Regions from separate parts of the Micromonospora coriariae genome, predicted to be linked through region 2. Evidence: riboswitches for the same ligand, from Rfam matches in the RefSeq annotation. Region 2 holds a riboswitch; the other holds the start of a gene.
The links. Region 2 has a riboswitch for cobalamin ahead of cobO (cob(I)yrinic acid a,c-diamide adenosyltransferase). Riboswitches for the same ligand answer to the same signal wherever they lie in the genome.
Positions count from the first base shown of each region.

Region 1: linked by a shared signal. The riboswitch ahead of GA0070607_RS31115 (ribonucleoside-diphosphate reductase subunit alpha) and the one ahead of cobO (cob(I)yrinic acid a,c-diamide adenosyltransferase) in region 2 are both predicted to bind cobalamin.

Region 1 covers NZ_LT607412.1:6,673,870-6,689,044, forward strand. The annotation lists gene GA0070607_RS31095 (phosphate/phosphite/phosphonate ABC transporter substrate-binding protein) at 1-82, shown strand, start outside; gene GA0070607_RS31100 (hypothetical protein) at 79-1,296, shown strand; gene GA0070607_RS31105 (TraR/DksA family transcriptional regulator) at 1,340-1,696, shown strand; gene GA0070607_RS31110 (ribonucleotide-diphosphate reductase subunit beta) at 1,693-2,688, opposite strand; gene GA0070607_RS31115 (ribonucleoside-diphosphate reductase subunit alpha) at 2,727-5,060, opposite strand; cobalamin riboswitch at 5,261-5,477, opposite strand; gene GA0070607_RS31120 (phosphotransferase) at 5,559-6,218, opposite strand; gene GA0070607_RS31125 (GH92 family glycosyl hydrolase) at 6,291-11,903, opposite strand; gene GA0070607_RS31130 (LacI family DNA-binding transcriptional regulator) at 12,293-13,315, shown strand; gene GA0070607_RS31135 (LacI family DNA-binding transcriptional regulator) at 13,370-14,398, opposite strand; gene GA0070607_RS31140 (beta-L-arabinofuranosidase domain-containing protein) at 14,749-15,175, opposite strand, start outside.
Region 2 covers NZ_LT607412.1:5,911,903-5,927,077, forward strand. The annotation lists gene GA0070607_RS27360 (hypothetical protein) at 1-663, opposite strand, end outside; gene GA0070607_RS27365 (NUDIX domain-containing protein) at 751-1,173, shown strand; gene GA0070607_RS27370 (AraC family transcriptional regulator) at 1,138-2,118, opposite strand; gene GA0070607_RS27375 (FUSC family protein) at 2,208-3,329, shown strand; gene GA0070607_RS27380 (alpha/beta hydrolase) at 3,349-4,050, opposite strand; gene GA0070607_RS27385 (LacI family DNA-binding transcriptional regulator) at 4,160-5,149, opposite strand; gene GA0070607_RS27390 (MFS transporter) at 5,314-6,573, shown strand; gene GA0070607_RS27395 (aldo/keto reductase) at 6,653-7,549, shown strand; gene GA0070607_RS27400 (hypothetical protein) at 7,485-8,225, opposite strand; gene GA0070607_RS27405 (hypothetical protein) at 8,236-8,745, opposite strand; gene GA0070607_RS27410 (hypothetical protein) at 8,873-9,601, opposite strand; gene GA0070607_RS27415 (RNA polymerase sigma factor) at 9,594-10,136, opposite strand; gene GA0070607_RS27420 (hypothetical protein) at 10,295-10,630, shown strand; cobalamin riboswitch at 10,895-11,071, shown strand; gene cobO (cob(I)yrinic acid a,c-diamide adenosyltransferase) at 11,192-11,803, shown strand; gene crcB (fluoride efflux transporter CrcB) at 11,898-12,260, opposite strand; gene GA0070607_RS27435 (fluoride efflux transporter FluC) at 12,257-12,751, opposite strand; gene GA0070607_RS27440 (DUF6766 family protein) at 13,097-13,525, shown strand; gene paaK (phenylacetate--CoA ligase PaaK) at 13,600-14,907, shown strand; gene paaI (hydroxyphenylacetyl-CoA thioesterase PaaI) at 14,939-15,175, shown strand, end outside.

The DNA.
Region 1 (15,175 bases), 760 kb from region 2:
CGACGCCCTCGCCCGGGCGGTCGACGCCAGCGGGTTCTACGCGGCCGACGGGCGGGTGACCGCCGCGGACTACCGGCCGTGAGCAGCGCGCCGGCGTCCGACGCCGAGATCCACCTCGGGGGCCTGGGCTTCGGCCGGGGCGCGCACCTGCTGGTGCAACGCGGCCTCGCCTCGCTCCCGCCCGGCGGCCGGCTGGCGGTCTCCGGCCTCGACCCCGCCCTGCCGGTGCACCTGCCCGCCTGGTGCCGGAGCCGGGGCCACCGGCTCGAATGGCCGGATCCGGCCGACCGGAGCGACCTGGTCGCGGTGGTCGTCCGCGGCGCGGCCGATGACGACCGCTGGTTCGGCGCGGAGCGCGCCGGGCCCGCCCTGCCCTCGGCGCTCAGCAGCCACCCGCCGCCCCGGTGGGGGCTCGGCGCCCGCGGTGCGCTGCTGGAAGCCGGCGGCCCCGAGGCCCGGTTCGACCTGGACGACCGCGATCTGGTGTGGGCCGATGTCGCCCCCAAACTGTACGCGCAGGCGGCGGCGCGGCAGTGGGACCCGGAGACCGCTGTGCCGTGGGACGACGCGTTCGCGCTGCCGGCCGACGTCGAGGCGGCGGTGGTGCAGGTGATGACCTACCTTGTCGAGAACGAGCAGGCCGCACTCGTCGTGCCGGCACGGTTCGTCGGGCGGATACACCCGCACTTCCGTGAGGTGATGCAGCTCCTCGCGGTGCAGATGGCCGACGAGGCCCGGCACATGGAGGTGTTCGGTCGGCGGGCGCTGCTCCGGGGCGCCGAGCTGGGCACGTCGTCGGCCGGCGGTCGGCAGTCGCTCTTCACACTCGTCACCGAGTCCGACTTCGCGTTGGCCTCGTTCCTGCTCTCCGTACTCGGAGAGGGCAGCTTCGTCGATCTGCTCTCGTTCCTGGAGCAGAACGCGCCGGACCCGGTGACCCGTCGTGTCTGCTGGCTGGCGATGCAGGACGAGCGGCGGCACGTGGTGTTCGGCATGGCACACCTCGAGCACCAGGCGACCGTGGACCCCCCGCTGCGGGACCGGCTCCGCGCGGCCATCCACCGCCGCCACGACGCGCTCGTCGACACCGCGGGGCTCAACGCGGACGTGTTCGACGCGCTGGTGGTTCTCGCGGCCGGTGGCTGGCACCCCGACGACGTGTCCGCCGGTTTCGAGCAGGTGCAGAGGCTGCAGCACGTGATGGATCAGGGCCGGCAACGCCGGCTGGTACGGCTGGGCTTCCGGCCCGACGAGGCGGCAGCGCTCTCCGCCCTGCACACCCGCAACTTCATGTAGCGATACCGGGTGGGTCGCCAACGAGCAGTACGGTTGAGCCGCCATGAACAGGGATGTCAGCTCGATCCGTGCGGAACTGCTCCACCTACGAGACCAGAGCCGGGCCCAGGCCGCAGCGTTGGACAGCGATCTGCGGAGCCTCTTCGAGGCCTCCCGGTCGTCCAACGCCGACGACGAGCACGACCCGGAGGGCAGCACTATCGCGTTCGAACGGGCCCAGCTCACCGCCGTCCTGGACGCGACGCGCCGGCGCCTCGCCGAACTCGACGTCGCGCTGCGGCGGGTCGAGGCCGGCACCTACGGCGTGTGTGAACGGTGCTCCCGCCCGATTCCCGCCGAACGACTCGCCGCCCGCCCCTCAGCGAGCACGTGTGTCGGCTGCGCCAGCCGGACCCGCTAGAAGTCGTCGTCGAAGGCGACGGTGCCGCTGACCCCGACCTGGTAGGCCGACACCCGCCGCTCGAAGAAGTTGGACAGCTCCTGCACGTCCTGCAACTCCATGAAGGCGAACGGGTTGGCCGACCCGTAGTGCGGCGCGATTCCGAGCTGGACGAGACGCCGGTCGGCGACGTGCTGGAGGTACTCCCGCATGTCGGTCAGCGTCAGGCCGGGCACGCCGTGGCCGAGCAGGTCCTCGGCGAACTGCACCTCGCACTCGACGGCCTCGGTGAGCATCTGGCGGACCTGCCCGGCGAGATCGTCGTCGAACAGGTCCGGCTCCTCGGCGCGGACGGTATCGACGACGTCGAACGCGAAGGCCATGTGCATGGACTCGTCGCGGAACACCCAGTTGGTGCCGGAGGCGAGACCGTGCAGCAGGCCGCGAGAGCGCAGGAAGTAGACGTACGCGAACGCGCCGTAGAAGAACAGTCCCTCGATGCAGGCGGCGAAGCAGATGAGGTTGAGCAGGAACTTCCGCCGGTCCTCGCGGGACCGCAGCTCGCGCAGGTTGGTGAGGGAGTCGATCCAGCGGAAGCAGAAGTCGGCCTTACGGCGGATCGAGGGGATGTTCTCGATGGCGGCGAAGGCGGCGAACCGCTCGCTCTCGTCCGGCACGTACGTGTCGAGCAGGTTGAGATAGAACTGGACGTGCACCGCCTCCTCGAACAGCTGCCGGGACAGGTAGAGGCGGCCCTCCGGGCTGTTGACGTGCTGGTAGAGGTTGAGCACGAGGTTGTTGGCGACGATGGTGTCGCCGGTGGCGAAGAACGCGACCAGCCGGCTGACCAGGTGCCGCTCGGCCGGGGAGAGCTTGTCGAGGTCCGCGAGGTCGGCGTGCAGGTCGACCTCCTCGACCGTCCAGGTGTTGCGGATGGCGTCGCGGAACCGGTCGAAGAAGTGCGGGTAGCGCATCGGGCGGAGGGTGAGGTCCATCCCCGGGTCGAGCAGCATGTGCGTGGTCCTCGTGTCGGTGGTGGTGTCGGCGGCGGTCACTGGCAGGCCTCGCACGACTCGGGGTTCTCCAGCGAGCAGGCCAGCGCCTCCGGGGCGCTCGCCACGGGTGCGGCGAGGGCGACGGCGGCGGGCGCCACGGTGGCCTGCTGGATCCGGGTGGCCGGGCGGGACCGCAGGTAGTAGGTCGTCTTCAGTCCGGCCTTCCAGGCGTACAGGTACATCGAGGAGAGCTTGCCGATGGTGGGCGAGGCCAGGAACAGGTTCAGCGACTGCGACTGGTCGATGAACGGCGCGCGAGCGGCGGCCAGGTCGATCAGCGCCCGCTGCGGCAGTTCCCACGCGGTGCGGAACAGCTCCCGGACGGCGGCCGGCAGCTCCGCGATGTCCTGCACCGACCCCTCCGCCCGTTTGATCGCCGACCGGACCGGCTCGGTCCACAGGCCACGGGCCTTCAGCTCGCGTACCAGAGCGGTGTTGACCTGGAGGAACTCGCCCGACAGGGTCTCGCGCTTGAACAGGTTGGACACCTGCGGCTCGACGCACTCGTAGCAACCGACGATCGAGGCGATGGTGGCGGTCGGGGCGACCGCCACCAGCAGCGAGTTGCGCAGCCCGTACGCCTCGACCCGCTCCCGCAGCGCTGCCCAGCGCGCTGTCTGCGTTCCCTCGACACCCCACAGGTCGGGCTGCAACTGGCCCCGCGCGACCCGGGTCTGCGGGTACGCCGGGTGCGCGCCGAAGCGCCGCGCCAGTTCGGCGGAGGTCTCCAGGGCGGTCAGGTACAACTCCTCGCTGACCCGGGTGGACAACTCCCGCGCGGCCGGCGAGTCGAACGGCAACCGCAGCGCGAAGAACACGTCCTGCAGGCCCATCAGCCCGAGCCCGACCGGCCGCCAGCGGGGATTGCTCGCCGCCGCCTCGGCGGTCGGGTAGTAGTTGATGTCGATGACCCGGTCGAGGAACGTGACAGCGGTACGGACCGTCGCGCGCAGCCGCTGCCAGTCGATGGCGCCGTCGGCGAGGTGGGCGGCGAGGTTCACCGAGCCGAGGTTGCACACCGCGGTCTCCGCGTCGCTGGACACCTCGATGATCTCGGTGCAGAGGTTGGACAGGTGCACCACGTTGCGCGGTTCGGCGGTCTGGTTGCACAGCCGGTTGGCGGCGTCCTTGAACGTCATCCACCCGTTGCCGGTCTGCGCCAGGGTGCGCATCATCTTCCCGTACAGCTCCCGCGCCGGGACCTGCCGCACGTAGCGGCCCTGCGCCTCGGCCGCCCGGTACGCGACGTCGAACTCGTCGCCCCACAGGTCGGGCAGTTCCGGCACCTCGTGCGGGTCGAACAACGACCACACCTCGTCGGCCTCGACCCGGCGCATGAACTCGTCCGGGATCCAGTTGGCCAGGTTCAGGTTGTGGGTACGCCGGGCGTCCTCGCCGGTGTTGTCCCGCAGTTGCAGGAACTCCTCGACGTCCGGGTGCCACGGCTCCAGGTAGACACAGGCGGCGCCCTTGCGCCGGCCACCCTGGTTGACCGCGGCGACGCTCGCGTCCAGCGTGCGCAGCCACGGCACGATCCCGTTGGACTGCCCGTTCGTGCCGCGGATCAGCGCACCGCGGGACCGGACCCGGGAGTACGCGATGCCGATGCCGCCGGCGAACTTGGACAGGTTGGCGACCTGCGCGTACCGCTGGTAGATCGAGTCCAGTTCGTCGCGCGGGGAGTCGACCAGGTAGCAGGAGGACATCTGGGTGTGCCGGGTGCCGGAGTTGAACAACGTCGGCGAGCTGGGCAGGTAGGCCAGGCTGGACATCAGCCGGTAGAAGTCGACCGCCTCGTCCGGGGTACGGGACAGCCCGCAGGCCACCCGCAGCAGCCAGTACTGCGGCGTCTCCAGCACCAGCCGGCTGGTCGGGTGGCGCAGCAGGTACCTGTCGTACACCGTGCGCAGGCCGAAGTACTCGAACCGCCGGTCGCCGTCCGGGTCGACGGCGTCGTCGAGCGTCCGGGCGTGCGCGGCGACGAAGGCGGCGGTCTCGTCGCCGATCAGGCCCTCGGCGTGGCCCATCCGGATCGCGGTGCTGAACGAGGTGATGCCCTGCCGGCGCACCTCCTTGTCGACGTAGCCGGCGAGCAGCCGAGCGGCGAGGCGCGAGTACTGCGGCTCCTCGCCGATCATCTCGGCCGCGGTCTGGATGGACAGCCGGTCCAGCTCCGCGGTGGTCGCGCCGTCGTAGAGGCCGCTGATCGTCCGGGTCGCCACCCGCAGCGGGTCGACATCGGTCAGGTCGTCGGTCCACCGCTCGACCGCGCGGACGATCTTGTTGACGTCCACCTGTTCGCTGGCGCCGTCGCGCTTGCGGACGTGCATCTGCGTCCGCCGCCGGCCCGGCACTGCGGTGTCGCCGCCGGTCGGGACCACCTGGGTGACTGTCACCACTCACTCCTCGCGAGTTCGAGACCTGATGGCCCTCGGACGCGAGGAGACAGACACCGGCGGACGCCACGCCGGGCGTGGGTCAGGGGGCGTCGGCCGTCCCACGCGGCGTCGGACCGCCGCACACCCGGGTGCGGGTGCACGGCGCGCTGGCAGGTCTTCGGACTTGTGGGCACGACCGGTCTCGCCGGTCTCCTACTGGCCGTCGCTTCCCAGGCCGCTTGGCGGCCCAGTGCTGATGACGGCGGTCGTTCCCACTCACCGCTGCGGGGCAGTCCCGGATTTCCACCGGGTTCCCTCTTGCCTCGACCACTGCGGATGAGCGGCCGAACCAGCTGCGCTCGACACCATATATAGGGACGACGCCGTTGTCACACCCCACATCTCGGGCATCGGCGTGTCGGCGGTCCAGTCGGTGACGACGGTCACCGGTCAGCCGGCGCGGGTGTGGACCAGGGTGGCGGCATGGGCCAGCGCGGCCTTCTCGACGGCGGAGAGGGTGGGATTGACCCGTCGAACGTCCAGCGCCCGCCGCAGTTGGCTGGCCCGGGGCGGTTCCGCGTACCGCTGGAACGCGGCGAGGCCCGCCCGGCTGCGCTCGGCGAGGTCGGCATCCGGACCGACCGCCACCTCCGCCATGATCAGCGCGGTCATGGCCAGATCGAAGTCGGCCGGTCCCTCGGCCGCGTTGTGCCAGTCGATGACTACCGGACCGCGCGAGGTCAGCATGATGTTGAGCGGGTGCAGATCGAGGTGCAGGACGCGATCCGCTGGCTCGGCGCGGAGTCTGGCCGGCAGGCTGTGGAGGCGGTCGTGCAGGTCCACGAGCAGCTCGGCGGTGGAGTCGATGTCGATCCCGCCGAAGAGCAGCGCCTCCAGCAGGGTCTGGCCGTCGAGCCGTTCGAGCACCAGGTCGGGGCCGTCGGCGGCGTACACCACCGGCACCGGATAACCGGCTGCGGCGACGTACGCCATCACCGCCGCCTCCGGCGCGGTGTCCCCGCCGGCACGGTAGCGGCGCAGCACGCGCGCCTCGTCGAGCGCGAAGACGTCCGCCTCCCGTCCGGACGCGAGCAGCACGAGACCGTCCACGATGGCCGACGCTAGCAGCGCGTGGGACGGGCCGTGATCCGGCCCGCCCCACGCGCTACCGCTACCGCCGACTCAGTTCGTGACGGTGAAGGGCAGCGTGACCCGCGTCACCGACCTGGCGCCCGCCAGCGTGATCACTGTCGAGCCGGCCTTCGCCGCCCCGGGGACGCTGACCGTCGCGCCGGCGATGACACCGTCACCGTTCGCGCGCACGGTGCTGACCGCGAGGCCGTCACCGAAGCTGACTGTGACCTCCTCGTTCGGAGCGAATCCGGCGCCGTCGAGCGTGATCGTCGTACCGTGCGGTCCGGCGGTGGTCGTCAGCGCCGCCTGCGGATCGTAGGTCGGCTTCTCCGGCTGCCCGGTCACCTGGATGGTGGCCGTCGCCGGCGTCCGGGAGGACACGCCGGTGGCGGTGACGGAGTACCGGCCGGGCTCCGCGTCACCGGACGTCGCGACGGACGCACGTACGGCTCCCGCCGCGGACGCCGCGACCTTGACGGTCCGCGCCGGACTGGTGCCGAGAGTCACGGTCACCTGCTCACCGGCTGCGAACCCGCTGCCGTTGACGGTGACCGCGTCACCGGTGGTGGCCGACGCCGACACCGCGATCGCCGGCTGGAGGCCGCCCCGCGCCACGGTCACCGTGAAGGTCCCGGTGCTGCTCGACAACGTGTCCCACGCGGTGACATGCACCGTGTAGGTGCCCTCCTGCGCATAGGTGTGCCGTCCACTCAGCGCACCGTCCGCGCCGATCGTGACGTCGTCCGGAACCGTGCCGTCGCCCCACTGCACACGGGCGCGGTAGCCCGTCGTACCGGGAACGCCGCCGCTCACCGAGCCGAGCGTGGCCGCGAGAACCTGCCCGACGTTGGCCGTCTGGTCGCCAGGGGCGGTGGTCACCAACGCGGCGACCGGCGTGCCGTCGTTCGCGATGGCGAACACATGGATCCGGCCCGCCGAGCCGGGGTCACCGGTCTGCGTCGGCAGGGTCACCGAGACGAGCGTCTTGCCCGCCGGGATCTGGTACGGCGCGGTGGCGAACAGGAACGGCTGCGCGCCGTCCCGGCTCGTGCCGCTCAGGCGGTACGCGGCCTTGGCCACGACGATGTTGCCGTACGACGGGGTGCCGTTGGCGTTGCCGCCCAGCGTCCAGTCACTCATCTGGATCGGGATGCTGGCCGTGCTGCCGTCGCTGAACGTCGCAGTGCCTGTGCTGTTCTGGTTGCCCTGGGTACCGGCGCCGATGAACGAGATGCTCCGGGCGTCGGTCGGAAGATTGAGATCGATCGTCCTGCCGTTGCCGGTGCTGTTGTCCGGCTGCCCTGCCGGGACCGCCGGCAACGTGAACCGCAGGTCCGTTCCGGGCACCTGGTGCCGCTCGCCCTGGGTCACGCCGGCTGCCGTCAGGGCGGCCCGCGAGTACGCCCACGACTTGGCGTCGCAGTTCGCCGCGAGGGTGCCCTCGTCACCGATGCAGACGGTGTCGAACGCCGCGGTGAGGCCGGAGCTCGGCGCGTAGGCCACGTCGACGCCGACCGTGACCGAGCCCTGGCCGGTGCCGTCGGTCACCGTGACGCTCGCCTGGTGGTGACCAGGCGTGGCGTAGGTGTGCGACCCGTTGATCCGGTAGACGGCCCGCGAGCTCAACGTCAGTGTGCCCTCGGTGGTCGGTGAGCCGTCACCCCAGTCGATGGTGGCCTGGTAGTCGCCGGCGGTACCCCCGGTGACGGTGGCCAGTGGCACCGAGACGGGTGCGCCGGACGTGGCGTGCACACTGCCCGCGGCGGTCACCGTGATGTCGCCGCCACCGATCTCGAGGTCGCCTCCGGCGAGCAGCTCGATCTCGGCGAGGTTGGCCTGCGCGGCGCCGGCGGTCCTGGTGACGACGAGACGGAACTGCGCGTACCGTCCCGGCTTGTCGATGGTGAACGGACGGGTCTGGTTGCGCCACCGGAACACCTCGCCCTTGCGGGAGTCGACTGTGCTCCAGGTGATGCCGTCATTGGAGCCCTGCAACCGCCAGTCCGCCGGATCACCCGCACTCGCGCCGGAGGTGAGGGTGTAGTGGCTCGGCTTCTGCTTGGCGCCACGGGAGGCCCAGCTGACCTGCGGCGTCGCGGTGGTGAACGTCAGCTGCGTGGTCGACGAGTCGTCGAACAGCTTCGACGCGTCCTGGCCGTCCGTCGCGGTGGCGGTGCCGAGCCCGGGGCCGGTGACGTCCTGCAGCGGCTTGGGCGCCTTGTCGCCCCTGGTCAGTGACGGCGGCGCGTCGTTCTTGCCGCTGCCCCAGGACGACGGCCTGGGGCCCATCTGGAAGTCGATCGTGCCGCCCTTGGCGAGCGCGGTGACGTCGATGGACAGCTCGCGCTGCTTCTTTCCGTTGACCTTGACGCCCTGCACGTAGACGTTCCTTGTGCTGTTGTTCGGCGCGTTGACGACGATGTCGCCGCTGGTGCGGTGGACTGTCATCTTCGTGAACTGCGGCGAGCCGATGGCCCAGTGGGACGACCCGGCCTGCAGCGGGTAGATGCCCAGCGAGCTGAGGATGTACCAGGACGACATCTCGCCGTTGTCCTCGTCGCCCAGGTAGCCCTGGCCGATCTCGCTGCCGACGTAGAGGCGCTGCAGGATCTCGCGCACGATCTCCTGGGTCCTGGCCGGCGCGCCCGCGTAGTCGTACATGTACGGGATGTGGTGCGACGGCTGGTTGCTCATGCCGAGCTGGCCCATCCGCACCGCGCGCGCCTCGAGCATCTCGTGGATCGTGCCGCCGTACCCGCCGGGTCGGTCGGCGTTCTCCGGGGTGGCGAAGAACTGGTCGAGCTTGTCGCGCAGCGCCTTCTGCCCGCCGTGCAGGTTTGCCAGTCCCTGGCCGTCCTGCTGGGCGGTGAACGCGAAGTTCCATCCGTTGGTCTCGGTGTAGACGCCGCCCCAGTCCAGCGGGTCACCGGCGAGGAAGTTGCCCGACGCGTCCCGGCCCTGGAAGAGCTTCGTCTTCGGGTCGAAGAGGTGGACGTAGTTGCGGGCGCGCTCCAGGAAGTACCGCGACTCGTCCTTGAGCCGCTGGCGCTCCGACTTCGGCGTGGCCGGGTCCTTGGCCAGGGCGGCGCCCATGTTGCCGATGCCGTAGTCGTTGATGAAGCCTTCCAGCGCCCACGACACCGACTCTCCGGTGGAGGTCGGCGTGTAGCCGAGGAACAGCGAGGTCTCGATGCCCTTGCGGCCCACCGCGCTGCGCCCGGACGCGACGGTCGCGTCCTTGACCGCCGCGTCGTACGCCGCGAGCGGGTCGGGCAGTCTGACGCCGGTGAGGTACGCCTGGGCCAGCGCCACGTTCGCGCTGGTGCCGGTCATCAGGTCGGCGTAACCGGGCGACGACCAGCGGGCGATCCAGCCGCCGTCGCGGTAGTGCTGGACGAACCCGTCAGAGATCTTGGCCGCGACGTCCGGGTACAGCAACGCGTAGGCGGGCCACACGGTGCGGTAGGTGTCCCAGAAGCCGTTGTTGACGTAGATCTGGCCGTCCACGATCTTCGCGCCGGTGTGGGTGGCGGTCGACGTGCCGGTCGGCGCCGACACCGGGCTCGCGTACTGCCAGCGCGGTGCGGCGGCGGTGCCGGTGTTCTCCGACTGCGAGTTCGGGTACAGGTTCAGCCGGTACAGGTTCGAGTACATCGTCACCAGCTGCGTCTCGGTCGCCCCCCGCACCTCGACCCGCCCGAGCCGGTCCTTCCAGGCGGCGGTGGCGGCGGTGTGGACCTGGTCGAAGCTCTTACCGGTGACCTCCAGGTCGAGGTTCCGGCGCGCCTGGTCGACCGAGAGGAACGAGGTCGCGATGCGCATCGTCACCTGGCGGTTCGCGGACACGTCGAAGGTGGCGGCGGTCGCTGTGGACGCCGTGGGCGCCCGGTCGAACGCGCCGGACACGAACATCCGGCTACGACCGGCCGACAGGCCGCTTCCGTTGTCGACCCAGCCGGTGAAGGTGCCGTCGGCGCCGATGGTGAACGTGCCGTTGTAGAAGACCAGGCTTCCGGTCGCCGGCCCGGACGGGAAGGTGAACCGCATGATCCCGGCATGGTCGGTGGGCGACATCTCGGCGGTGAGGCCGTTCTGCAGCGCGACCCGGTAGAAGTCCGGCTGGGCCGTCTCGTCGTCGTGGTTGAAGGCGAGCGCGCGGCTGCTGGGCGGACCGGTGAGGGGTCCGTCGCCCGCCACCGGCATGACCGACATCTGGTTGCGGTCACCCATCCACGGGCTCGGCTCGTGCGAGATCGCGAGGCCCTGCAGGGTGGGCAGGTTGGCGGCGTTGTTGACCCGGTGGTACTGGTACTCCCACGAGTCGGAGGTCGCGTCGGTCACCGGGGTGAAGAAGTTGAAGCCGTTCGGCACCGAGGTGATCGGCAGGTTGTTGCCGCGCGAGAACCCACCTGTCGAGTTGGTCCCGCGCCGGGTGTCGACGTAGTTGGTGAGCCGCGAACCGTCGATCGACGCCGGCGAGGCGGTCACCGCGACGTCGTCGAGCCAGCCCTGGAACCGGGTGTCCGCCGTTGCCTGCGGGTTGTCGTAGGCGAGCAGGATCCGGTCGATCGTCCTGCCGCGTGCGATCGCGCCGATGTCGGCCTGCACCGCGTTCCACTGGTCGGCGTAGAGGACCTTCGACGCACCCTGGCCGGCCGGGGTGAGCGCGTAGCCGTGCTGGTCTACCGGCGAGAGGCGGCTGAGGTAGCTGCCGTCGGTGAAATGCAGGTCGACGGCCGCGAAGGTGGACGGGTACTGGGGGTCCTCGCCGGTGTACTCAGGGAAGATCTTGTAGGAGAGCCGGGTCTTCGGCCCGACCGGGATGTTGACGTCGAACAGCCTGTTGGTCGCGTACGACCGGCCGTCGTCTTCGGCGCCGCCCGCGTACCGCAGCGATGCCAGTCCGGTGAAGCCGGCCCCCGGCTTCGTGGTGTAACCGCCGGACGGACCGGTGCCGGCGACGCTGACCATGGGGGCGGCCGGCGGTCGGACGTTGGAGCCGTCGCTGATGTCCCAGCCGGCGAGCTGCACGAGGGGGTCACCGGAGTTCGCGGTGATGTTCAGCCGGTAGTAGCCGTAGGCGGTCGTGTTGGTGAAGCTGTAGGTCTTCGTGGCGAACCGCCGAGGGAAGCTCTGGTCCGTCTGGGTGTTCAGGTCGACCCACGTGCTGCCGTCGGTGGACCCCTGCACCGTGAAGTTCCTGGGGTCACGGGTCGGAGCGTCGTCCCCGGAGGTCAGCGCGTACCGCACGACGGCCGTCGGCCTGGTCAGCTGGTACGTCACCCAGCCGGTCCGGTTGCGCGCCAGCCACTTGGTCGACGGATCGCCGTCGGTGAGCTTCGCGGCGACCTCGTTCGGCGGATTCTCGGCGCTCGCGGTCACCGCCTGGACCTGACCGAGCAGGCTGCCGGGCAGTACCCTGCGGCTCGATCCGCTCAGGTTGACCTGGACCGGCTTTCCACTCCGGTCGACCTCGACAGTGCTCGCGGCGGGTTGAGGGTCGGCCGACTCGAACGAGGAGCTGAAGGTGCCGGGTGGCGCGGTGGTCGGCGCGGCGCTGGCCAGGGGCGCGCCGACGAGCAGGCCCACCGGCAGCAGGACCGCGGTTGTCGCGGCGATCAGTCGGGGGGACAGGAGGCGCGCGATGGGGGGATGCGACATAGGGGCAGGGCCTTTCGCCTCGAACCGGGTCGAGTACGTCGAACGTCTGGGCGGAGTGGACAGTGGCTGCGGTCCATCGTGGTGAATTCCGTGGTGCCGCCGCCTGACATCGTTGTCATGAGGTTTCACGACGACAACATCGGGAGCGGTGGACTGTCGCTGATGGTTCCGGGTGGATCACTGTCGTGTCAATGGGTTCATCAGGGCGAAACGAGCGGTGGTCACATCCACTCCGAAAACCGTTTCGGCTCGGCGCCGCGGGCGTGGCGATCTACCACCCTCGACAGCTCGGCCACCTTCCCCGGAGCCAGGACGCGCACTACGCTGGCGAGGAGTACGGGGCAGCAGGCACCGCCATTCACCCCTGAAATGTTTGCGAAAGGCTTTCGGTGGGCCGACGACGATCCCAGTCAGTGACGTTGAGCGACGTGGCGAACCGCGCCGGCACCTCCGTGGCCACCGCGTCCAAGGCACTCAACAGCCGCGCCGAGGTCGCACCGGAAACCCGGGAACGGGTCCTGCGGGCCGCCGCCGAGCTGTCGTTCCAGCCGAACGTGCTGGCCCGCGGTCTGATCTCCGGACGCACCCGCACGGTCGGGCTGCTCACCGACGAACTCGGTGGCCGGTTCGCCATACCCATCCTGCTCGGCGCCGAGAACGCCCTCGGCAACGGGCAGATGTCCGTGCTGCTCTGCGACGCCCGTGGCGACGCGATCCGCCGCCAGCACTACATCCGCACCCTGCTCGCCCGCCAGGTCGACGGGTTCATCGTGGTCGGCGACAGCAACGACCTGCGCCCGTCGTTGACACAGGACATTCCGGTCCCGGTGGTCTACGCCTACGCCGAGTCGACCGATCCGAACGACCTGTCGATCGTCGCCGACGACGAGGGCGGCGCCCGGCTCGCCGCCGAACACCTGGTGTCGCACGGCCGCCGCAGGATCGGGCACATCACCGGGCCGGACACCTACCGCGCGGCACGCGATCGCGCCGCCGGACTACGAACGGTGCTCGCCGAGGCGGGGCTCGCCCCGGCCGGCGACCCGCTCTACGGCGAGTGGTCGCAGCGATGGGGCCGGCACGCCGCCCGGCTGCTGCTGGCCGCCCAGCCGGACGTGGACGCGATCTTCTGCGGCAACGACCAGGTCGCCGCCGGCGCGGCCGACACCCTGCGCGACCTCGGTCGGCGGATCCCCGACGACGTGGCGATCGTGGGATACGACAACTGGGAGTTCTTCGCGGCCGACTGCCGACCGCCCCTGACCACCGTGGACCTCAATCTCGAACAACTCGGGGCCGCCGCGGTCAACCATCTCTTCGCCGCGATGGACGGCAACCCCGGCGCCGGGGTCATCCGGCAGCCCGGCCGCCTCGTGGTACGCGAGTCGACCGGGCCGGTGCTGCACCGCTGACACCCGCGCCCGCGCGGGCGGGTGGCGCGGCGGACGGGTGTCGACAACCGGTGCTCAGCCGACGGGCAGGGTCGACTCACGCATCACCACGCGGCCCGGGAACTCCTCCGAGCTGGGCGCGGCGCCGTCGATCGCCGCGAAGAGCCGCTGGCCGGCCACCTCACCGAGGTGCTTCAGGTTCATGTCGATGCTGGTCAGTCGTGGACGGGAGTCGGCGGCGATGGCCTCCCAGTTGTCGAAGCCGATGACCGAGATGCTGCGCGGCACGTCACGTCCGAAGTCACGCAGCGTCTCCAGGACGCCACGTGCGATCTGGTCGCTGCCGCAGAAGATCGCGTCGACCTCGGGGTGCTGCTCGACGATCATGTGCGCGGCCGCTCTCCCCCAGGACTCGTCCCACGACCCGAAGTAGGGCCGGTCGCCGACCATCGCCAGGCCGGCGGCGGCGAGCGCGGCCGCCGCGCCCTCGGCACGGTCCCTCGCCGCCTGGAACCCGGCTTCCCCGGTGATGTGGGCGATGGAGCGCCGGCCGCACGCCAGCAGATGCTCGATGGCGAGCCGCCCACCACCCACGTTGTCGACCGTGATCGAGATGTCCGCCGGATCGGCCGAGGGTGCGTAGACGTACACGACCGGCACGGGGATGGTGCCGGCCAGCGGCGGGCGGGGGTCGGTGCGGGAGCCCACGACGATCAGGCCATCCACCCGCCGGGACAGCAGCGCCTGCACGTGATGCTTCTCCCGGATCGCGTCGCCGCGCGCGTCGCACAGGAAGACCGAGACCTGGCCGGCCCCCGACGCGTCCTCGGCGCCCATGAGGATGGGGATCGAGAAGCGGCCCTCCAGGTCGCTCGTCAGCAGGCCGACGGTGCCGGTCCGACCACTGAGCAACCCGCGGGCCAGGGCGTTCGGTGCGAAGGACAGCAGCTCCGCGGCCTCCAGCACACGGACTCTCGTGCTCGACCGCACCTCGCCGCGACCGTTGATGGCCTTGGACGCGGTGGCGACGGACACCCCGGCGAGCTTGGCGACATCGGTGAGCGTGGGCGGGCGGTAGGCGGGGACGTCGGGCTCGGTGGTCATGCGATGCTCCCTCTCAGCGACCGACACCGGTGCGCTGCGCGTCGGCGAGGCCGTCGCCGGGTGTCGTGTCGAACAGCCAGCGGAAGCACATCCTAAAACCTTTTCGGAGATGTTGCGGCGCGGGTGTGGCCCCGGCAGCACGCGCGGACCCCCGTACCCGGGCGGAACCCTACACGGGGAGCTCGCCGACCCGTGACGGACAGGGACATTCCATCCCGAAAACCTCTCGAAACCTCGACAGGGTGCCGTCGATCGGCAGCGGCGGGGAACGCCACCGGACCGGCCGTGGCCCGGTCGGTCGACCGGGCCACGGCCATCCAGCACCCGGGTGGACGGCGGCGGACGACGCCTTACGGAGCGAGTTCCTTGTTCGATCGGGCGGCGGTCGTCACGACTGTCGACCTCTCCTGCGGGCTCAGGAGTCCCGCCTCGACGAACGCCTGCGCGACGTGGTCGACGGTCGACACGAACTGGCCGTGGTTCTTGAAGGGCGCCTGATCCCAGACCAGGTCGAGGAAGGTCGGGCCGTCACTGCCGGGCGACGGAACGCCCGCGACGGGTACGTCGTAGTTGGGCAACCCGTCGTTCCGCTTGCGGTTCGGCACACCGGTGTCGACCGACCCGAACACGATCGTCGGCTCGACGCGCCGGAAGTACGTCGAAGCGGCCTGGGCGTCGCCGATGTGGTAGGGCCGCAGGGTGAAGCCGTGCGTGGTGAAGAGCGCGTCACCCGCCGCCGTGGTGCTCGCGGGTGTGATCGCCGCCCGGGCGTAGTCG
Region 2 (15,175 bases):
GCCCGGCCCCAGCAGGCCGACCGGCGCCGCCCACACGTGTTCCATTGACAGGTGCAGGGTTCGGCGGCCCATCCCGTCCGGATCCGTCCGGACGGCGGCGAGCCAGGTGCTGTCGTCGACCGCCCGGGTGGGCTCGCCCATGAACGGCGGCCGTAGCCGGGCCCTGGCCTGGGCGTCACACGGCTGCGGGCACGGCGCGAGCAGCACGCGCAGCGACGTCTCCTTGCCGGTGGTGTCAGGGAACCCCTCGGAGCACTCCCACTCCGCCGTCGACGCGGTGCCGTTGCCGGCAAGGCTGAACACCAGGCACCGCCATTTGGTGCCTCGGGGCACCAGCACCGCGATCGGTGGCCCCGGCTCGCCGAGGGGCGTCGCTTCGTCCGTGGCGAACGTCGCGCCGACGGGCGATCCGGTGCACGACGGCAGCAGCCGCGGCGTCGACAGTGGATAGTGCGGCGCCACCGGCAACGGAGGCATCGAGACCGGCGCGGTGAACCTGTCCACGACCGCGGTCTGGGCACGCTCGACCGGCGTGGCGACGACCTTACCCAGGGCGTGGCCGCCCAGGGACAGGGCGACGGTCTGCCAGCCGAAGAGGCCCATCCCGACGGTGCCGCCGACGAGGAGCGCGTTGCGCAGTCGGTAACCGATCCGCCACCGCATACGTTCCGAGGGTAGGGCGTGCCCACGCCACCGCTGGCGCGCCAGCGCCTAACCGACAGTGTCACCTGCCCGGCCTAGGCTCGGGCAATGATCGTGATCGCATGCGTGCTGCTGGTGGACCCCGATGGACGACTGTTGCTGCAACTGCGCGACGGCAACGCCCGCTTCCACCCCAACGTGTGGGGGTTGCCCGGCGGGCACGCCGAGGCGGGGGAGACGCCGGAGCAGACCGCCGAACGGGAGCTCTGGGAGGAGACCGGCCTGCGCGCCGACGGGCCGCTGCTCCCGTTCGCCGTGCAGCCGCTGCCGGAGCTGGAGCGGGTCAAGCACTACTTCATCGGCAGCACCCGGGCCCGGCAGGAGGACGTGGTGCTCGGCGAGGGAGCGGCGATGATCTTCGTGCCCCGCGACGAGGTGCTCGACGGCCGCCCCTACACACCGGGCACCATCGAGGTGCTGACCCGGTTCCTCGCCTCAGCCGAGCACACCGGCACGACCACCGCGAGCTGAGCCACCGCCGGCTGAGCCACCGCCGATCCGGTGCTGGCTCGGGCTGATCCCGCGAACCCGACGAAACGCGGTGCTCAGCGCGTATGGGCTGGCGTAGCCGACCCGGCGCGCCACCGCGCCCAGGGTTGCGTCGGGCTCGCGCAGCAGATCCGCGGCGAGCGTCAGCCGCCACCCGGTCAGGTACGCCATCGGCGGTTCACCGACCAGCTCGGTGAACCGCCGGGCCAGCACCGCCCGGGAGACGCCCACCTCGGCGGCGAGCGCGGCCACCGTCCACCCCTGGGCGGGGTCGTTCGCCAGCAGCCGCAGGGCCGGGCCGACCACCGGGTCGCCGGCCGCCCGGTACCAGCCGGGGGCGGCGTCGGCGCGGCCGAACCAGGTGCGCAGCGCGCCGATCAGCAGCAGGTCCAGCAGCCGATCCAGCACCGCGGCCTGGCCGGGGGCGTCCCGGGACACCTCCTGCGCCAGCAGCGGTACCAGCGGGCTGCGCCACTCGTCGGCGGGGACCACCAGCAGCGGCGGCAGCGCGGTGAGCAGCCGTCGGCTCACCTCGCCGGGCAACTGGTACGTGCCGGTCAGCAGCACAGTCGACCCGCCTGGGCCGGTGCCCCAGGTGCGTACGCCCAGCGCCATCGACTCGGCCAGCGGCTCGCCGCGCAGGGTGGTGCAGCGCTGACCGGGGTGGATCACCACCTGCGGTGGGGTGGCCGGGTCGTCGGCGACGAGGTAGCCATCCGGTCCGCGCAGCACCGCCACGTCGCCGGGGCGCAGCGTCGCCGGGGCGGCGTCGTCCGGTACGAGCCAGGCGGTGCCGCTGACCAGCGCCACGACGGTGAGCGGCGCCCGGTCCTCGATCCGTAGCGCGTACGGCGGGTCGAGCACCGAGCGGAGCAGGAAGGCGCCCCGGGCCCGGGGGCCGTCGAGCAGCCCGGTGAGGGGGTCCATCGCCCGATGGTAGACGATCACGAGGGGGCGCTCCGGAGGCCGCGAGGCACCGGCGGGTGCCGGTGACCGGGTGCGGGAGGTGGGCGAAGGTGCGGTTCAAGGGGCTGCGGGTCGCCGGTGACCGGCTGCGGCGGGATTGGCGGCCGGTGCTGGAGACCACCGTCGCGGCGACCGTGGCCTGGCTGCTCGCCACCCGGCTGGTCGGGCACCCGCAGCCCTTCTTCGCTCCGGCGGCGGCGCTCATCGTCCTCGGCCAGGCCCGGGGACAACGGATCCGGCGGGCCGTCGAGGTCGTCCTCGGTGTCGCCGCCGGGGTGCTGGTCGCGGACCTGGTGGTGCAGGCGTTGGGCCCGGGCACCACCTGGACGGTGTTCACCGTCATCCTGCTCACGATCCTGCTCTCGGCGGCCCTCGGGGCCACCGGCGTGACGTTGGTGCAGGCCGCGGTCTCCGCGCTCTACCTGGTGGTGGTCGCACCGCCGGACGGGTCGCTTGTGCCGTTCCGTTTCGTCGACGCGCTGATCGGTGGCGCCGTCGCGCTCGCGGTCAGCCTGCTGGTCGACGCCCGGCACCCGCTGGCCCCGCTGGTCGCCGAGGTGCGGCGGACCTTCGACGAACTGGCCGGGCTGCTGGGCGGGATCGCCGACGCGCTGGATCGCCGCGACGAGCCCGGCGCGGTCGCCGCGCTGGTCCAGGCGCGGGGCATGGACGCCCGGGTCGACGGGTTGCGCGACGGGGTGCTCGCGGCCGGCGAGGCGCTGCGGCTCAACGTGCGCCGGCGCCGGCACATCGGCCGGCTGAGGTCGGTGGACGAGTCGATCCGGCAGATCGACTACGCGGTTCGCAACGTCCGCGTGCTGGCCCGCGCCGGGGTGACGCTCAGCCGGCTGCAGTCCCCGGCGCCGCCCGAGCTGGGCGCGGCGCTACGTGCGCTGGCCGAGGCGGTCCGGGAGGCCGGTGCGGCCCTCGCCGCCGACCTGGACGGGCGGGACGAGGCGGCCGACCGGCACGCCAACCGGGCGGACGAGGCGGCGCTGTCCGCCGTGCACACCGCCGGGCGGCTCTTCGGGCCGACCCAGACCCTCCCACTCGCCATGATCATCGGCCAGGTCCGGGCCACGGCCATCGACCTGTTGCGCGGAGTCAACCCCGATGACGATGTCGCCGTCCTCACCCGGGTGGACGACGCCCTCGGCCTTCCCCCGGTCTGACCCGCGCCGGCGGTCGGCGTCAGGCGGTCAGCCAGGTGGTGGCGGACCGCCGGATCGGGGCGGGCACTTCGTGGCCGCCGGGAAACTCCTCGTAGGTGACGTCGTAGCCGAGGTCGTGCAGGCGCGGGACGAGCCGGCGGCTGCACATGTCGATCGGCAGCACACGGTCGTCGACCCCGTGCGAGATGAAGATCCGCGGCCGGCCGTGGGTCTCCGGCGGCGCGGCGAAACCGGGGGAGAAGGCCAGCACCGCGTCGACCAGGTCGCCGTTGGCCAGGCCCAGCGAGAGCGCGTACGAGGCGCCGTCGGAGAACCCGCCGAACGTCACGTCGCGGACCGGGTAGCCGTCGAAGACGCTGTCCAGCAGCTCGTCGACGCGCCGCACGTCCACCCCGAAGCCGCCGGCGATCAGGTCCCAGCTGCTGGCGGCCGCCTGCGGAGCGACAAGCAGAAGGTGGTGCGCGTCCGCGATCGGCAGCAGCAGGTCCAGCCCCTGCCGCGCGGAGCCACCCGCACCGTGCAGCAGCACCACCAGCCGGTACGCGGCGCCGTCGGCGGCCGGCTCCGGGGCGTACACCATCGCCAGCAGCCCACCGCCGGGGGCGCTCAGCGGCACCAGCCCGGCGGGCGCCGGTGTCACCGGCGGGTGGGCACGGGCGGTCAACCGGCCGGGGCGGGAGCCGCCCTTCGGCTCCTGCCGCGGCGGCCTGAGTTCGGACACGGGTCACCGCTCCTCGCTGTCGGCGGGGTGTGCGCCGCGGTTACCCGACCCGCCACGGGTTAACCGCCGCCTGCGGGCCGGGCGCTGGCTGGAAAGGGCCCGGCTCGGGTCAGGCGCTGGCGCGGGCCACCAGGGCGGACGGAAAGAGTGTCACCGGCGCGGTCGGGCGCCGGTCCAGCACCGCCGTGGCCGCGGCGGCGGCGATCCGGCCCACCGGGTGGCTCGCCGTCGTCAGCGCGGGGGTGGTCATCCCGGCGAGCGGGATGTCGTCGAAGCCTGCCACCGCGACGTCGCCGGGCACCCGTACCCCACCCTCGCGCAGCGCCGCGATCACCCCGAACGCGGTCTCGTCGCTGATCGCGTACACGGCGTCGAGGTCCGGCCAGCGCCGCAACGCCTCGCCGGCCGCCGTCCGGCCGCGCGCCGCGGTGAAGTCTCCGGGCAGCACCCGCTCCGGCAGCCCCGCCTGGCGCATCAGCCGGCGGTACTCCTGCACCGGCCGCTGGGAGCACGGCAGCCAGCGGGGGCCGGTCACCATGGCGATCCGGCGGCGACCACCGGCGTACAGGTGGCGCAGCACCTCCTCGGCGCCGGCGCCGTTGTCGACGTCGAACGACGGGATCGTGGCCGAGCCGATGCCGATCGAGGCGACCCGGCCGCGCAGCGACCGCGGCACGGCGTCCAGCAGATCCTCGGTGGTGTTCACCAGCACCACCCCGCACACGCTGCCGTCCCCGGCGAGCTGGTCCAGGCTGTTCGGCTGGCTCAGCGGCAGCCAGTGCAGCGCCACCCCGATGGCGGCCGGCGCGCAGACCCGGGCCGCCGAGCCGACCACCCGGTGCACGTACGGGTCGTCCAGCACCGCCGCGCTGGGCCCGGCGACCGCCACCACCAGCCGTACGCCGCCGCCGCGGACCAGTGCCCGGGCGGCCGGGTTGGGCACGTAGCCGAGTTGGTCGGCGGCCGCGGCTACCCGCTCCCGGGCGGCCGGCGAAGCGAATCCGGTCCCGGCGATCACCCGCGAGGCCGTGGACCGGGACACCCCGGCGGCTCGCGCGACGTCCTCCAGCGTGGCCGGCCGGTGTGCGGCTGCCGTCATCGTTTTCCTCCCCCCGACCATCCGTCCCGCGGACGGACGCATGCCCGGCATCATGCCCCGGCCGAGCCGCCGGCGGTAAGGGGCGGTCGTCCCGGTTGTGGTGGAAGCGCTCTCAGGTGTGCGATCGTGCCAGGAGATCACCCCGAGAAAGAGGAACCGTCCCCGTGAGCGCCGCCACCAGTCCGCCCATCCCCCCGGCCACCGCCCCGGCCCCCTCCCGGGCCGTGCGGACCGCCCGCAACGGTGTGGCCGTCGTCTTCACCCTCAACGGGCTGGCGGTCGGCAGCTGGTTCTCCCGGGTACCGGCGGTCCGCGAGGCGCTGGACCTCTCCGCCGGCCGGCTCGGGCTGCTGCTGCTCGCGATGAGCATCGGCGCGCTGCTCGCCATGCCCACCTCCGGCCTGCTCGCCCAGCGCCTCGGCGCGGCCCGCACCGTGACGCTGGCCACCGTGCTGGTCGCGGTCGGCCTGACCGTCGCCGGGCTGGGCGCCACGGTGGCCGGTTCGGTCGTCGTCGTCGCGGTGGGCCTGGCCGCGTTCGGCTACGGCTCCGGCGCCTGCGACGTGGCGATGAACGTCGAGGGCGCGGCGGTGGAGCGGCGCCTGGGGCGTACCGTCATGCCCCGCTTCCACGCGGCGTGGAGCCTCGGTTCGGTGGCGGGCGCGGCGCTCGGGGCCGGAGCGGCCCGGTTCGACCTGCCCGTCGGCGCGCATCTCGCCGGTGTGGCGGTGGTGGTGCTGGTCGGCACCGTGCTCGGCGCCCGGTCGTTCCTGCCCCATCCGGCCGTCGACGAGGCCGACGGTACGGCGGACGCCAGCCCGCGCGCTCGCCGCCGCGCACAACTCGCCGCCTGGCGGGAGCCGCGCACCCTGCTGATCGGGCTCTTCGTGCTGGTGGCGGCGTTCACCGAGGGCAGCGCCAACGACTGGCTGGCGGTGGCCTTCGTCGACGGCCGCGACCTGAGCGAGGCGGCCGGCGCGGCGGTCTTCGGCGTCTTCGTCGTCGGCATGACCCTCGGGCGCACCGCCGGCACTGTCGCGCTGGACCGGTGGGGTCGCGTGCCGGTGCTCACCGGCACAGTCCTGCTCGCCGCGTTCGGCGCGGGCCTGGCCGTGCTGGCCGGCTCGGGGCCGGTCGCCATCGTCGGCGTCGCGCTCTGGGGGCTCGGCGCCTCACTGGGCTTCCCGGTCGGGATGAGCGCGGCGGCCGACGAGGAGGCGCACGCCCCCGTCCGGGTCAGCGTGGTCGCGGTGATCGGCTACACCGCGTTCCTGGGCGGGCCGCCGCTGCTGGGGTTGCTCGGCGACCGGGTCGGCATCCTGCACGCGCTGCTGGTGGTGCCGCTGCTGCTGGTGCCGACGCTGGCGCTGGTGCCGGTGCTGCGCCCGCCGGGCGCCGCCGGACCGACCCCGCCAGCACAGTAAAACTAACAAGGAACGCCGTCGAGCGGTATCGGGCGCGCGACCGACTGCGCCGCGCGCCCCGGCTGGCTACGGTCACCCGATGCCAACCGACTCGATCACCGCCGCCGCGGCGGGCAGCTGGACCCTGGGCGACCGCACCGTGCACCGGATGGGCTTCGGCTCGATGCGGATCACCGCGAACCCGGACCGCGACCGTGCGATCGCGCTGCTGCGCCGCGCCGTGGAGCTGGGCGTCAACCACATCGACACCGCCGCCTTCTACGTCTCGCCCGGCGGGGCCCTGGGGGTCGGCACCGGCCCGGCGCGCTACGCCACCGAGCTGATCCGGGCCGCGCTCGCCCCGTACCCCGACGATCTGGTGATCAGCACCAAGGTCGGCTTCGGGTACGACCCGGTGAACGGCTTCACCGAAGCGCTCACCCCGGCGCGGCTGCGCGCCCAGGTGGAGGAGAACCTGCGCCGGCTCGGCCTGGACCACCTCGACGTGGTGAACCTGCGGCTCGGCCGGGGGCCCGGCCCGGTGCCGCTGGCCGATCGGTTCGGCGCCCTGGCCGAGCTGCGCGCCGCCGGGCTGATCCGCCACCTCGGGCTCTCCAACGTCCGGCCGGTGCGACTGGACGAGGTGGCGGACATCGCGCCGGTGGTCTGCGTGCAGAACAACTACGGGGTGGACGCCTACCGGGAGCAGGACGAGTTCGTCCGGGTCTGCGGCGAGCGGGGGATCGCGTACGTGCCGTTCTTCGCGCTGGCCGGCACCGGCCGGGAGGCGGGCGCGGGCGCCGAGCAGGGCGAGGCCGTGGAGGCCGTCGCCCGGGCCCACGGCGTCACCCCGCACCAGGTACGCCTGGCCTGGACCCTGCACCAGGGGCCGCACGTGCTGGCCATCCCCGGCACCGGCGACCCGGCGCACCTCACGGCGAACGTAGCCGCCGCCGCTCTCCGCCTGACCCCCGAAGACCTGACCCTCCTCGGCTGACCGCCCTCGGTTGGTCGTGGAGCCAGATCCGGAGGGGGCCCTGTTGGGTGAAGCCCACGGCCAGGGCGGGGGCCAGGTCGGGGCCGGATTCGTAGCCGACAAGTGGTACCCGGGGCATGGTGGCGAGGACGCCGTGCCAGATCTCGCGGGGGTCCACCGTGTGGGCGAACAGGTTGGAGACTCCGTATCCGCTGTCGCCGCTGACCACCGCGCCACCCAGGATCTTGCGCCTGTCGTCGTACCGGGCCAGTACCCGTACCCGGGGGTCGGCCAGCAGGGCCGGCCGGAACAGCGGCCCGCCGCCGTGCGCCGCCGCCCAGGCGGCGAGTTCCGCCGGCGTGGTGACCGGGGTCAGCGGGGCGCCGGCGGGCGGATCCAGCGCTGGTCGGTGGATCCACTGTGCGTCGAAGAGCACCCGGAAGCCGTACCGGGACAGATCGAGTTCGGCGAAGCTGTCCTTCACCGAGGCCCCGGGCCCGGCGTCGATCCGGGCCAGCAGGGCGTCGGCGTCGACGCCGGGGCGCAACGTGACCGCGTCCGGGTACCAGGTTGGGGAGCGGCGGGGGACCGACCAGGCGTCCGCGTCGGTGCGGCCGGCCAGCCCGTGGCTGCCGCACACCACGTCGCACCATTCGGCGTTGTTCCGGGCCGCCGCCTCCCGTACGTCCTTGGGCACGCCCCGCAGCCTAGGGGCGACGTGTCTGGGGCAGCCGGTCGAGGTAGACCAGATCCATCGTGTCGGTGTGCCCGGACCAGCGGAGTTCGAGGTGCCAGCAACCCGCGCGCGGCATGTCGATGATCGACGGCCCCGGACCGCCGGCGACCTCCCGGATCACCCTGGTGTCGGTGCCGTCCAGCGTCGCGGTGATCTCCAGGGGCTTCGGCGACGTCGCCTCGGACAATGTCGGGGCGCGGCGGGAGACCCAGAGGATCTTGTTGTTCGACTTGTCCTGTCTGACCTGCGCGAGGGGGTGCGCGAACAGCACCGCCACGATGTCGCCCTGCGCGCCGAAGACGTGCGGGATCCGGGTGTCCCCTCTGAAACCCGCGTCCGCCCAGTCGGGCAGGGACCCCGTCTCGATCCGCGCGCCGCAACCTGCCGCGGCGGTCGCGGAGGCCGTGCTCGTCGGCGCGTCGACCGGCGTGGCCGCCCCGCCGGCCGTGGTGCACGCCGTCAGCAGGAGCACCGACCCCATAAGCAACCTGCCCCATGCGCCCATCTCGCCCCTTCCGGATACCTGTCGATGCGTCAGAACGTGCGTCGCACAATGAAGACACCGGACGCGGCCGGCAGGTTCCCTCGTCCGAGCTTCCCCGGGAGCCCTAGTCCAGCGATTCGGCGATTTCGATCGCCTCGGCCCTGGTGAGGTCGCCCTCCAGCCGGTAGCTCGCGTCGGCCCCCTGCCAGATCAGGGTCGAGGCGGCGAGCCGGGCGGTCTCCTTGCGTACCTGTCCGGTCCGATCCACATAGGAAAGAATGTGCGGGCCACCGACCCAGACGGCGAAGTCGCCGTCGACCTGGACCCACTCCGCTCCCGGCCGGCTGATCTGCTTGTGGAACGCCAGGTCGAGACGACCATCGAAGGCGTCGACGCGCAACGCGCCCCCACGGTAGAGCAGCGTGGCCACCCGGTAGGCGCCCGTGTCGTCGGGATCGGCGAGCAGCACCTGCTCGGGCGGACCGAGCTTCGCCGGTAGGCGGATCGGGAAGCGCACCGCCCGTTGTGCCTCGTCCAGGGCCGCGGTTCGCTGCGCGGGCAACGGCGACGGGGTGCCGGTGGGCAGCGCCGGTGCGGACGAGGTGACAACTGTGACTCCGGCGAAGCGCAGCAGCCCCGCGACGGCGTCGGCGAGGGCCGCCCGCCCCGGTGGCAGCACCGCCACGAGCAGGGCGACGAGCGCCGCGGCGGCACCGGCTCGCCACCCACGCCACCAGCGCCGCCGGGACGCGGGCTCGGTGAGCCGAGCGCGTACGCGCGCGGTCACGTCGGGCGCGTCGGGTGTCTCCAGCCAGGTGGTGAGGTCGCGCAGTTCCCTCTCGAGGTCATCCACGCCGGACCTCCTCGCGGTCGAGCATGCCGCGGAGCTTCGCCAGCGCCCGGGACGTGCGCGACTTCACAGTGCCCCTGGGCCAGCCCAACGCCGCCACCGTCTCCTCCTCGCTGAGATCGAGGAAGAACCGGCAGACGATCACCTCACGGTCGCGTACCGGCAGTTGGCGGAGCGCCTCCACCAGCGCGGCGCGGCGTTCACCGGCGAGGACCGCGCCGACCGCGTCGTCCTCGGTGATCTCCGACGTCGGGTCCGCCGCCGCGGCACGCAGGACGAGGCCGTCGCGGCGGATGCGCGACCGGTGCAGGTTGCGGGTCTCGTTGGCGACGATCGCCAGCAGCCAGGAGCGGAACGACGACTCCCCCCGATAGCGGGAGAGCTTGCGGTACCCCTTCACGAAGGCCTCCTGGATGACGTCCTCGGAGTCCGAGCCCGCGCCGAGGAGCACCGCCGTCCGGTACGCGGATGCGGTGTGCCGGGCGACCAGGAGGTCGTACGCCTCCAGGTCACCTGCCCGAGCGCGGGTGACGAGCACGTCGTCGTCCAGGGGTACCTCCGTTGGATCACCTTCATGACACCGCTCACCCGCCGCGGGTTCCAGCCGCGGCTCGGTCAGCCCACTCTCACCCGGCGCGCAGCGTATTGCCAGGAATCGGTGGTGCACTGGATGGGCGTCGAGGAGAGGAGTCGGGCATGGGCTGGTTCAGTCGGCGGGCCCGGGGCGCCGAGGCGACCCCGACGAAGCTTGACCGGGAGGCGACCCGGGACGACCTCGCCGCGCTCGAGGCGTTCATCGCGAGCCGGCGGGGGGTGGAGTTCTACCTGGAGCCGGAGACCACCGCCACCGACACCACTGTGGTGGCGATCGCCCACGACGGCGAGTGGATCCGTCGCCGGACCGGCACTCCCCGTGCGGCGGGCGCGATCGCCCGCAAGCACGCGGTGCCGCTGTACGAGGCGGCGCGCACCGGCTACCCGGAACGGATGCGCACCTGGAGCCGGGCCCACCCGGAACGCCACGCCCGCTGATCCTGGCTGACGGGCCGCCAGCCGCCACGCTGCCGGGCGATCGGGGCAGGCCAGGGTGCGTGTGGGCATCCTTTGCTCTGCTTACCCGGGCGCGACGAAAAGGCGCCGTCACTGGTGCGCTGGATGAAGCAGAGCGAAGGGCGCATCGCATTGACCCGGGGCATTCCGATGCCGGCGTCCGAGCCCATCTGCCGCCAGTTGTCGATGCTGAGCATTCGCTCGACGGTGCCGAGGCCGGCGTTGACCGGCGACGGACGGGTGTGGCAGCATTCGCGGCCTGACGGCAGTGAAGGAAGTCGGTGTGATTCCGACGCGGTCCCGCCACTGTCACCGGGGAGCGATCCCCCCTCGTGAGTCACGGCCGTGTGTCTGCGGTTGGAAGGCCGGGGGAGAGCGTCGATCCGGAAGCCAGGATACTTCGGCCGTCGGGACGTACCCCAGGGCGTGGACACCCGAGGAGGACCCGATGACGCACGGCATCTTTTTCATCGACGGACATCGTCATGATCCGCACGGCGGGCGCTCCGCCGCACCCACCGCCGCAGCCGGCCGTACCGCCTGATGCCGCAGGGAACGCCGAGCACGGTGCCCGCGGACGGTCTCACCACCCGACAGCGACGTCACCGGCCGCTGCTGATGGTGCACACCGGGCAGATGAAGGGCAAGTCCACCGCCGCCTTCGGAATGGCGCTGCGGGCGTGGGCGTCCGGCCTGCCGGTCGGGGTGTTCCAGTTCGTCAAGAGCGCCAAGTGGCGGGTGGGGGAGGAGAGCGCCTTCCGGGCCCTCGGCGAGGTGCACGAGCGCACCGGTCAGGGCGCACCCGTGGCGTGGCACAGGATGGGCGCGGGCTGGTCCTGGATCCAGCGCGGCGGCGACGCCGACCACGCCGCCGATGCCCTGGAGGGTTGGCGGCAGATCCAACGCGACCTGGCCGCCGAGCGCTACGGGCTGTACGTGCTGGACGAGTTCACCTACCCGATGACGTGGGGTTGGGTGGACGTCGACGAGGTGGTGGCGACCCTGGCCGATCGTCCCGGCTTCCAGCACGTCGTCATCACCGGCCGGGACGCCGACCCGCGCCTGGTGGCCGCCGCCGACCTGGTGGCCGAGCTGACCAAGGTCAGGCACCCGATGGACGCCGGTCAGAAGGGCCAGAAGGGCATCGAGTGGTGAGCGTCGCCGCCGAGCCGTGGCCGTTGCCCCGGCCGATGGGCGACGACCGCGCCGGCCCGGATGGCCGCGGCGGCCTCGGCTGGCCGGCGGCGGGTCAGCCGGTCAGGGCCCGGGCCAGGGCGTAACCGGCGGCCGCGGCGGCGAGTCCGGCGGTCACGCTGGCCAGCACGTTGGCCAGCGCGAAGAGCCGGTGGCCGGTCCTGGCCAGTCGCAGCGTCTCGTAGCTGAAGGTGGAGTAGGTGGTCAGCGCGCCGCAGAAGCCGGTGCTCAGCAGCGCGCTGACTGCCGGGCCGGCCGGCAGCCCGACGAGTACGCCGAGCAGCAGCGAGCCGAACACGTTGACGGTCAACGTGCCCCACGGGAATGCCGAGTCGTGCCGGGCCTGCACGGCCCGGTCGGTGAGGTAGCGCAGCGGCGCGCCGACGGCCGCCCCGAGCGCGATGAGCAGCACGGTCACCGGGCGGCCCGTCCGCCGTCGCGGCCGAACCGATCGAGCAGTCGAGCGGCGACGGCGTCACCCAGCCACACGGCGACCAGCGCACCGAGCAGCGTCGCGGCCAGGTACGCCAGCGCGGTGGCCGGAGTACCCGCGACCACCGCCTGCTGCACGTCCACGGCGTAGGTGGAGAAGGTGGTGAACCCGCCGAGCACACCGACGCCGAGGAACGGGCGGACCAGTGGACGCCCGCCGCCGACGTGCCCGAGCACCGCCATGAGAACGCCGATCAGCAGGCACCCGTTCAGGTTGATGCCGAAGGTCGCCCACGGGAAACCGGTCGGCTGGTGCGGGACGGCGTGTTGCAGGCCGGCCCGGGCCAGCGCGCCCAGCACCCCGCCGGCCGCGATCGTGGTGAGCACCGCGCCGGGGTGGGCGGTCAGCTCGCCCCGGTCGGCGGGGACGCGCAGATCGACGTCGGGGTCGGTGCGAGGGTCAAGTGGTCCGGACACGATGCCTCCCTACCAGCACGGGTGTCACTGGCAGGGACCGTTGGCGAGTGGCGTCGCGGTTCTCCCGGTGCTTCCCCGGGACGGCGGGCCCCACCGCCGGAAGCCCGACGGCTCCGGCGTCAGCATATCGCCCACGCCGCCGAGCGCCGGGCGGACCGGGTGCTGGCGGACGCGCTGGCCGAGGCGGAGGCCACCACGGAGCTGGCCCCGCTGGTGGCCGCGCTGCACCGGTTGCCGACGCCCGGCTGACCAGGCACGCCCCGGTGGGCGACACGCCCGTGCATCGTTTCGAGGCCGCTGAGCTGGGGCAAGCCCAGACAGAGGTTCGTCGAGAGGGGGTGCGTGATGGCCGAGGCCACCACGTCACATGGCCGGCGCTCGGCCGGCGGCACAACGGCCCACCGCGGCACCGGGCGGGCCGACCGGCCGCCGTTCCGCAAGCCCCGCTGGCCCAAGGCGTACGCCTTCGCCCTGGTCACCGGGGCGCTGTTCGTGTTCTCCTGGCTCGGCCAGTTCGTCTTCCAGTTGGTGGTCGAGAGCGACGAGGCGAGCCAGCACGGGCAGTCCTTCGCCTGGAGCGAGTTCCTACCCCAGTTCTTCGCCTCGACCTTCGAGAACTGGCAGTCGGAGTTCCTCCAGTTGGTCTGGCAGGCGGCCGGGTTGGCCCTGTTCTACTACTGGGGCTCGTCGCAGTCCCGCGAGTCCGACGAGCGGATCGAGGCCAAGCTCGACGCGCTGCTGCGGGAGCGGAACCTGGACCCGGAGAACCCCTGATCAACGGGGGCGTACGTTACCCGGGTCGGCCGGTACGGAACCGGCCGCGCCCGGTGGACAGGAGGCACCCCCCGATGCAGGACCGCACCCCCCGCCCGGAGGAGCTGGAGCCGATCGAGCGAGCCGGCGTCGACGAGCTACGCGACCTGCAACGCGAGCGGCTGCGCTGGTCGTTGCGGCACGCGTACGACAAGGTGCCGCACTACCGTCGGGCGTTCGACGCGGCGGGGGTGCATCCCGACGACTGCCACGACCTCGACGACCTGGCCCGTTTCCCGTTCACCGGCAAGGCGGACCTGCGGGAGAACTACCCGTTCGGCATGTTCGCCGTGCCCCGCGAGCGGGTCGCCCGGCTGCACGCCTCCTCGGGCACCACCGGCCGACCGACAGTGGTCGGCTACACCCGTGACGACCTGCGGACCTGGGCCCGGCTGATGGCCCGGTCGATCCGCGCGTCCGGCGGTCGTCCGGGCGACCGGGTGCACGTGGCGTACGGCTACGGGCTGTTCACCGGCGGGCTCGGCGCGCACTACGGCGCCGAGGAACTGGGCTGCACAGTCATCCCGGTCTCCGGCGGCATGACCGAACGCCAGGTCATGCTGATCCGCGACTTCGAACCCGAGGTCATCATGGTCACACCCAGCTACATGCTGGCCATCGTGGACGAGATGCAGCGCCAGGGCCTCGACCCCCGGGCGACCTCGCTGCGGGTGGGCATCTTCGGCGCGGAACCGTGGACCGAGGACATGCGCCGGGAGATGGAGCACCGGCTGGACATCCACGCGGTCGACATCTACGGACTCTCCGAGGTGATGGGCCCGGGCGTGGCCACCGAGTGCGTCGAGACCAAGGACGGGCTGCACCTCTGGGAGGACCACTTCTATCCGGAGATCATCGACCCGCTCACCGGCGCCGTGCTGCCCGACGGCGAGCAGGGCGAGCTGGTGCTCACCTCGCTGACCAAGGAGGCGATGCCGGTCGTGCGCTACCGGACCCGGGACCTGACCCGGCTGCTGCCCGGCACCGCCCGCCCGATGCGCCGGATCGAGAAGATCACCGGCCGGACGGACGACATGATGATCGTGCGCGGGGTGAACATCTTCCCGACCCAGATCGAGGAGCTGATCCTGCGGACCCCGCAGCTGTCGCCGCACTTCCAGTGCGTCCTCGACCGGCAGGGCCGGCTGGACACCCTGACGGTGCGGGTGGAGCGGCGGGCCGAGGTCGCCGTGGACACCGCCGAGCGCGCCGGCGCGACCCTGGTGGAGCTGGTGAAGAACACAATCGGGGTGAGCGTGGCGGTCGAGGTGCTCGCCCCGGACGGGGTGGAGCGGTCGGTGGGCAAGATGCGGCGCATCGTCGACCAGCGGCGGGCCGGCTGACGTGGCCGAACAGCGCAATCCGGCGTACGACATGTTCGCCGCCGACATGGCCTCGCGCGGCCTCGGCATCGAGCTGGTCGAGGCCGGCGACGGCGCGGCGGTGGCCCGGATGCCGGTGACCGAGGCGATGCTCAACGGCCACGCCATCGCCCACGGCGGCTTCGTCTTCCTGCTCGCCGACACCGCCTTCGCGCTGGCCTGCAACAGCCGGGGCCCGGTCACCGTCGCGGCGGGCGGCGAGATCACCTTCGTCCGGCCGGCCCGCGCC